Regions from separate parts of the Cronobacter dublinensis subsp. dublinensis LMG 23823 genome, predicted to be linked through region 3. Evidence: predicted binding sites of a transcription regulator. Region 3 holds the regulator's gene; each other region holds the start of a gene.

Region 1 (2,273 bases), 1.3 Mb from region 3:
CAGCCAGCCAGCTCTTTAACTTCCGCTTCTTTGAAGCCGCGGCGAGTCACTGACGGAGAACCGATACGGATACCGGAAGTGACGAACGGGCTCTTCGGATCGTTCGGCACGCTGTTTTTGTTGACGGTGATGTTGGCGCGGCCGAGGGCTGCGTCAGCGTCTTTACCGGTCAGGTTTTTATCCACCAGATCCAGCAGGAACAGGTGGTTTTCCGTACCGCCGGAGACCACTTTGTAGCCACGATTCAGGAACACTTCCACCATCGCTTTGGCGTTTTTCGCGACCTGCTGCTGGTAGGTTTTGAACTCCGGCTCCATCGCTTCTTTCAGCGCGACCGCTTTCGCTGCGATAACGTGCATCAGCGGGCCGCCCTGCGCGCTCGGGAACACCGCGGAGTTGAGTTTTTTGTACAGCTCTTCGCTGCCGCCTTTGGCGAGGATCAGACCGCCGCGCGGGCCCGCCAGGGTTTTATGGGTGGTGGTGGTCACGACATGCGCATGCGGAACCGGGTTCGGGTAAACGCCTGCGGCGATAAGGCCCGCCACGTGCGCCATATCAACGAACAGGTACGCGCCGATGCTGTCGGCGATTTCACGCATTTTCGCCCAGTCAACGATGCCGGAGTAAGCAGAGAAGCCGCCGATGATCATTTTCGGTTTGTGGGTCTGCGCCTGCTTCGCCATGTCTTCGTAATCAATTTTGCCGGACTCATCAATACCGTAAGGGATGATGTTGTAGAGCTTACCGGAGAAGTTAACCGGGGAGCCGTGCGTCAGGTGGCCGCCCTGCGCCAGGTTCATACCCAGCACGGTGTCACCCGGCTGCAGCAGCGCGGTGTAGACCGCGAAGTTCGCCTGGGAGCCGGAGTGCGGCTGGACGTTGGCGTAGTCTGCGCCAAAGAGTTCTTTTGCGCGATCAATCGCCAGCTGCTCAACGATATCCACATATTCGCAGCCGCCGTAGTAGCGTTTGCCCGGATAACCTTCGGCATATTTGTTGGTCAGCTGAGAGCCCTGAGCCTGCATGACGCGCGGGCTGGTGTAGTTTTCGGAGGCGATCAGTTCGATGTGTTCTTCCTGACGAACTTTCTCCTGCTCCATAGCCTGCCACAGTTCGGCATCATAATCGGCAATGTTCATTTCACGCTTTAACATCCGCATCTCCTGACTCAGCTGACAATAAAAAAGTACTGCAATGAGGTGCCCTTTTGGGCGACGGGCAACAGTGTAAACCGATTGGCAGTGTGAAGATAGGTCTTGACACAGCTTTTTACGCAAACGTTTGGCATGGCGTGGCGCAAGGGTTTGAACGATTAAGCATCGAGGGGAGGCGCGCGATATATTTTCATCATCAACCTGTGCTTTTTTCATCCAGTGTGAGCGGTGTCGAAGGTGCAGGTAAAACCCTTTGCAACGTGCAGTTATTTTTCATAAGATGCATTTAAAATACACTTTATAAAAACCTGGAAGGAAGCAATTATGCTGGATAGTCAAACCATCGCCGTCGTGAAATCCACCATTCCGCTGCTGGCGCAGACCGGCCCGAAACTGACCGCGCATTTCTATGACCGGATGTTTACCCATAACCCGGAGCTGAAAGAGATCTTCAATATGAGCAACCAGCGCAACGGCGATCAGCGTGAAGCGCTGTTTAACGCCATTTGCGCCTATGCGACCAACATTGAAAATCTCGCGGCCCTGCTGCCTGCGGTGGAGAAAATCGCCCAGAAGCACACCAGCTTTAACATTAAACCCGAGCAGTACAACATCGTCGGCGAGCACCTGCTGGCGACGCTGGATGAGATGTTCAGTCCGGGCCAGGAAGTGCTGGACGCCTGGGGCAAAGCGTATGGGGTGTTAGCGGGCGTGTTTATTAACCGCGAAGCGGAGATTTACCAGAGCAACGCGCAAAAAACCGGCGGCTGGGAAGGCACTCGTCCGTTCCGTATCGTTAGCAAAACGCCGCAGAGCGCGATGGTGACGAGTTTCGAGCTGGAGCCGGTCGATGACGGCCCGGTGGCCGATTATCTGCCCGGCCAGTACACCGCCGTGTGGATCAAACCCGAAGGGTTCGCGCATCAGGAGATTCGTCAGTATTCGCTGACCCGCAAACCGAACGGCAAAAGCTATCGCATTGCGGTGAAACGCGAGGGCGAAGGCCAGGTGTCGAACTGGCTGCATCAGCATGCGCAGCCGGGCGATGTGATTGCGCTTGCCGCGCCCGCCGGCGATTTCTTTATGCAGGTCGACCCGCAAACCCCGGTGACGCTGATT
Region 2 (2,273 bases), 670 kb from region 3:
CTGAATCCCCGACGTGCCGGATGACGTTCCCGCGCCGCTTTGCCCCAGCATTGACTGAAGCTGTGTTAACCAGTTGCTCATAATATTCCTCTGCGCTGATGAGTGATCACCCAAGCGTAAGCGAGTGGACGTCAAGATGTGTCGGGAACGGCAAGGAAGGGAAAAGACGCGGCCCGCTCATCGCGGGCCGCAGAGGCTTAATGCTGGTAGTGCGCTTCACCGGCGGCGCAGTCGACCCTCACCTGATAATGGATATCGGCGTTTTTACCGCGCACGGTAAGCGGTACGGTCCATTTGTCGTCTTTACCGGTGATGTCTTTGGTGTTGATCCAGGCGACCGGATCGGCCTGGCCCAGCGTTTTCTGGTCGTCGGCCCACTTGACGATGCGGTTTTGCAGATAGTCGCGCTTGACGCTCGCGGCAATGCCTTCCGCCGTCATACCTTCGCATTTCGGGAACGGGACTTTGCGCGGATCGTCCGCCTGCGCCGTCGTCGCGGCGGCAAGTAAGGCAAAAGAAATCAGGGCTCCTGCTGTTTTTTTCATCGTGCTTCTCCGAAGACGGGTGATGAAAAAAGTCTGGTACAAAAACAGCGAAGCGCAAGGGGACCCTACAAAATCAAGGGATAAAGGTGGGGAGATTTTAGCGTGAGTAAGATAAAGGTTGAGGGCAGCAGACCGCAGACAGCAGACAGCAGACAGCAGACAGCAGACAGCACAGGATATTCCGCCGATTTACCAGCAACGCTGGCGCGCTCCCCCTGCTAAGGAATGCGCCGCACTGACGCCAGTACCCGTGCGCCAGACACCGCACCGCTGCCTCAGTGAAGGGCAGCGGCACAGCACAGGGGAAAATCAGGCCGCTTTGGTGCGTTTGCGCGCGCTGTGCAGCGCGACGGCGCCCTCTTCGCCTTCAGCCGCGTCTTCCTGAGCAGGCGGTGGCGCATCGTCGGTCTGCTCGCTGGTTTCCTGCGGCAGACGACCGGTGCGCACGATAGTGCTGAGGTTGTCTTTCTGTTCCGCCATCCACAGCGCCAGCTGTTCAACCTGACCTTCCGCAAAACCGACAGGTGCCTGCCCCAGCCAGCCTTCCAGAGCTTCGGCTAAATCGAGCATTTTGTCCCAGGCGTCGGCTTCCTTTTTACTGGCAAATGACATTTTTTCCACACCCTCACGGATTACGACGTATTTGATTTCTACCGCCATGATGCAACTCCCGTTACTGTATTTATATACAGTATAACCCTGTCGGAAATAAAATGCAAACGGCGCGCGCTGCGCAAAGCAAACGTTTTCGTATATACTGCGGCGAGAATTTCACACAGCAGGAAAGCAGCCATGGCTATGTTAGGAACCGCTCTGCGCCCGTCAGCAACCCGCGTGATGCTGCTCGGTTCAGGGGAACTGGGAAAAGAAGTCGCTATTGAGTGCCAGCGTCTGGGCATTGAAGTGATTGCGGTTGACCGCTACGCCGATGCGCCCGCCATGCAGGTGGCGCACCGCAGTCACGTTATCAACATGCTCGACGGCACGGCGCTGAAAAATTTAGTGGCGCAGGAGATGCCAGATTTTATCGTGCCGGAAATCGAAGCGATCGCCACCGACATGCTGGTCGAGCTTGAGCAGCAGGGCCAGCGCGTGGTGCCAACTGCCCGCGCCGCGCGTCTGACCATGAACCGCGAGGGCATTCGTCGGCTCGCGGCAGAAGAACTCGGCCTGCCGACCTCCGCCTACCGCTTCGCCGATAACGAAACGCAGTTTCGCGAGGCGGTGGCGCAGATTGGCCTGCCCTGCATCGTCAAACCGGTGATGAGCTCCTCCGGCAAAGGCCAGAGCTATATCCGCAGCGCCGATGCGCTGGATGCCGCCTGGCAGTACGCCCAGCAGGGCGGCCGCGCAGGCGCGGGCGAAGTCATTGTCGAAGGTGTTGTGAAGTTTGATTTTGAAATCACGCTGCTTACCGTCAGCGCCGTGGACGGCGTCCATTTTTGCGCGCCCATCGGTCATCGTCAGGAAGATGGCGACTACCGCGAGTCCTGGCAGCCGCAGCAGATGAGCGACGTGGCGCTCGCGCGCGCTCATGAGATTGCGCAGAAGGTGGTCGAGGCGCTCGGCGGCTACGGTCTGTTCGGCGTGGAGCTGTTTGTCTGCGGCGACGAAGTGGTATTCAGCGAAGTGTCGCCGCGCCCGCACGATACCGGCATGGTGACGCTTATCTCGCAGGATCTCTCTGAATTCGCGCTACACGTGCGCGCGTTTCTCGGTCTGCCGGTA
Region 3 (2,273 bases):
TAATGCAGAATGGCGGTAAACGCGCCCGCCACAATTAAACCCAGCACAACAACGGTAGTGACCAGCGAAAATTTCAGATCGGAACTCATGGTATTCTCCTTAAAGACCCCATAAAAAACAGGTAGAGCGCATTTTTGCATAAACGCGCCGAAAAATCCTGCGACATTTAGCCAGATATGCGTTTTCCCTCTTCCCCTTTCGATAAAGATAAGCCAAAATTCGTCGCTACTTTATTCGGTACCGGCCATCGACCCCTCCTCACGATAAATGTCGCGTTTCCCGGCATGCCGCACGTCCCCTCGTGGCACACAGGGGTGTGTACAGGCAAACGATTAACCCGTGATTTTACAGGGCTCAGCGAGGGGTCTGGAGTGATGATTAATGGCAACAATTAAAGACGTCGCGAAGCGAGCAAACGTTTCTACAACAACAGTCTCACATGTAATTAACAAAACCCGTTTTGTGGCGGAAGAGACACGCAACGCGGTGTGGGCGGCAATCAAAGAATTACACTATTCGCCGAGCGCCGTGGCGCGCAGCCTGAAGGTGAACCACACCAAATCTATCGGTCTGCTCTCCACCAGCAGCGAAGCGCCCTATTTTGCGGAAATTATCGAAGCCGTTGAAAACAGCTGCTTCGCGAAAGGCTATACGCTGATCCTCGGCAACGCGCATAACAATCTGGAAAAGCAGCGCGCCTATTTGTCGATGATGGCGCAAAAGCGCGTCGACGGTCTGCTGGTGATGTGTTCGGAATACCCGGAGCCGCTGCTCGCCACGCTCGAAGAGTACCGTCATATTCCGATGGTCGTGATGGACTGGGGCGAAGCCAGAGCGGATTTCACCGACTCGGTTATCGATAACGCTTTCCAGGGCGGCTATCTCGCAGGCCGCTATCTTATCGAACGCGGCCATCGCGATATCGGCGTTATTCCCGGCCAGCTTGAGCGCAATACCGGCGTGGGGCGTTTCTCCGGCTTTATGAAAGCGCTGGAAGAAGCGATGATCAAAGTGCCGGAAAACTGGATTGTGCAGGGTGATTTCGAGCCGGAGTCAGGCTATCGCGCGATGCAGCAGATCCTCTCCCAGCCGCAGCGTCCTACCGCTGTGTTCTGCGGCGGCGATATCATGGCGATGGGCGCGATTTGCGCCGCTGACGAGATGGGCCTGCGCGTGCCGCAGGATATTTCCATCATCGGCTACGATAACGTGCGCAACGCCCGCTTTTTCAGCCCGGCGCTGACCACTATCCATCAGCCGAAAGAGACGCTGGGCCAGACCGCGTTCAATATGCTGCTTGATCGCATCATTAATAAACGTGAAGAGTCCCAGACTATCGAGGTGCATCCGCGCTTAATCGAGCGCCGATCGGTGGCGGACGGTCCGTTCCGCGACTATCGCCGGTAATTCCTGCCGGGAGCCCTCTCAGTCTGGCTCCCGCAACCACTCCTTGTTCAGCGTTTCACTGTCCCCCAGATAATCCAGCAGCCAGCGCAGCGCGGGCGAGGCGTCGCTTTGCCGCCACGTCAGGCAGCAGGCGGCGTCCGGGAATGGATTTTCCAGCGTCAGCGCCCGCCACTGGCCGCGGTCCAGCCAGGGTTTGGCGAAATGCGTCGGCACCATGCCGATGCACAGCCCTTCGCTCAGCGCGTCGGCGGCGCAGTGCCAGTCCGGCACCACCACGCGATGCTGATTATCAAGCAGCCAGGTGATCCGTTTAGGCAGCGAGCGCGATGTGTCCTCCAGCACCAGCGACGGGTAATCGCGCAGGCTGTCGTCGCTGAGCGCGCCCGCGTGCTGCGCCAGCGGGTGATGGCTCGCCACCACGCAGCGCCAGCTCAGCATCCCCATATCCCGAAACGCGAAGCGCCCGCCCCCCACCGGCACCGCCTGGGTCGCGCCGATGGCCAGCTCCACGCGCCCGTCCGCCAGCGCGTCCCACACGCCGTTAAACACCTCCTGCGACACCAGCAGTTCGACATCGGAGAAATGGCGGTAGAAGTCGAGCACCAGGCGGCGCGTGCGCTCGGGCCGCACGATATTGTCAACCGCAATGGCGAGCTGTCCGCGCCAGCCATTGGCAATCTGCTGACACTGCTGGCGGGTGATCATCATTTTTTTGATAACAGAACGCCCTTCGCGCAGAAAACAGGCGCCGGCGGGCGTCAGCACGACGTCGCGATGCCGACGCTCGAACAGCGACACCGCCAGCCACTCTTCCAGCTGGCGCACCGTATAACTGACGGCAGAAGGCACGCGATGAAGTTCCGCCG

Evidence for each region. Region 3 encodes PurR, which represses purine synthesis genes. Its sites were predicted from a motif close to CANGCAAACGTTTGCNTG; they were not measured.
Region 1: glyA (serine hydroxymethyltransferase) is a predicted target of PurR. The motif match lies at 1,271-1,288, and genes of this name have one in related genera.
Region 2: purT (formate-dependent phosphoribosylglycinamide formyltransferase) is a predicted target of PurR. The motif match lies at 1,281-1,298, and genes of this name have one in related genera.

The regions. Positions count from the first base shown of each region.
Region 1 covers NZ_CP012266.1:3,323,544-3,325,816, forward strand. The annotation lists gene glyA (serine hydroxymethyltransferase) at 1-1,154, opposite strand, end outside; gene hmpA (NO-inducible flavohemoprotein) at 1,479-2,273, shown strand, end outside.
Region 2 covers NZ_CP012266.1:2,672,221-2,674,493, forward strand. The annotation lists gene AFK67_RS12205 (tellurite resistance TerB family protein) at 1-81, opposite strand, end outside; gene yebF (protein YebF) at 198-545, opposite strand; gene AFK67_RS12215 (YebG family protein) at 855-1,205, opposite strand; gene purT (formate-dependent phosphoribosylglycinamide formyltransferase) at 1,338-2,273, shown strand, end outside.
Region 3 covers NZ_CP012266.1:1,999,063-2,001,335, reverse strand. The annotation lists gene cydH (cytochrome bd-I oxidase subunit CydH) at 1-89, opposite strand, end outside; gene purR (HTH-type transcriptional repressor PurR) at 382-1,407, shown strand; gene punR (DNA-binding transcriptional activator PunR) at 1,426-2,273, opposite strand, start outside.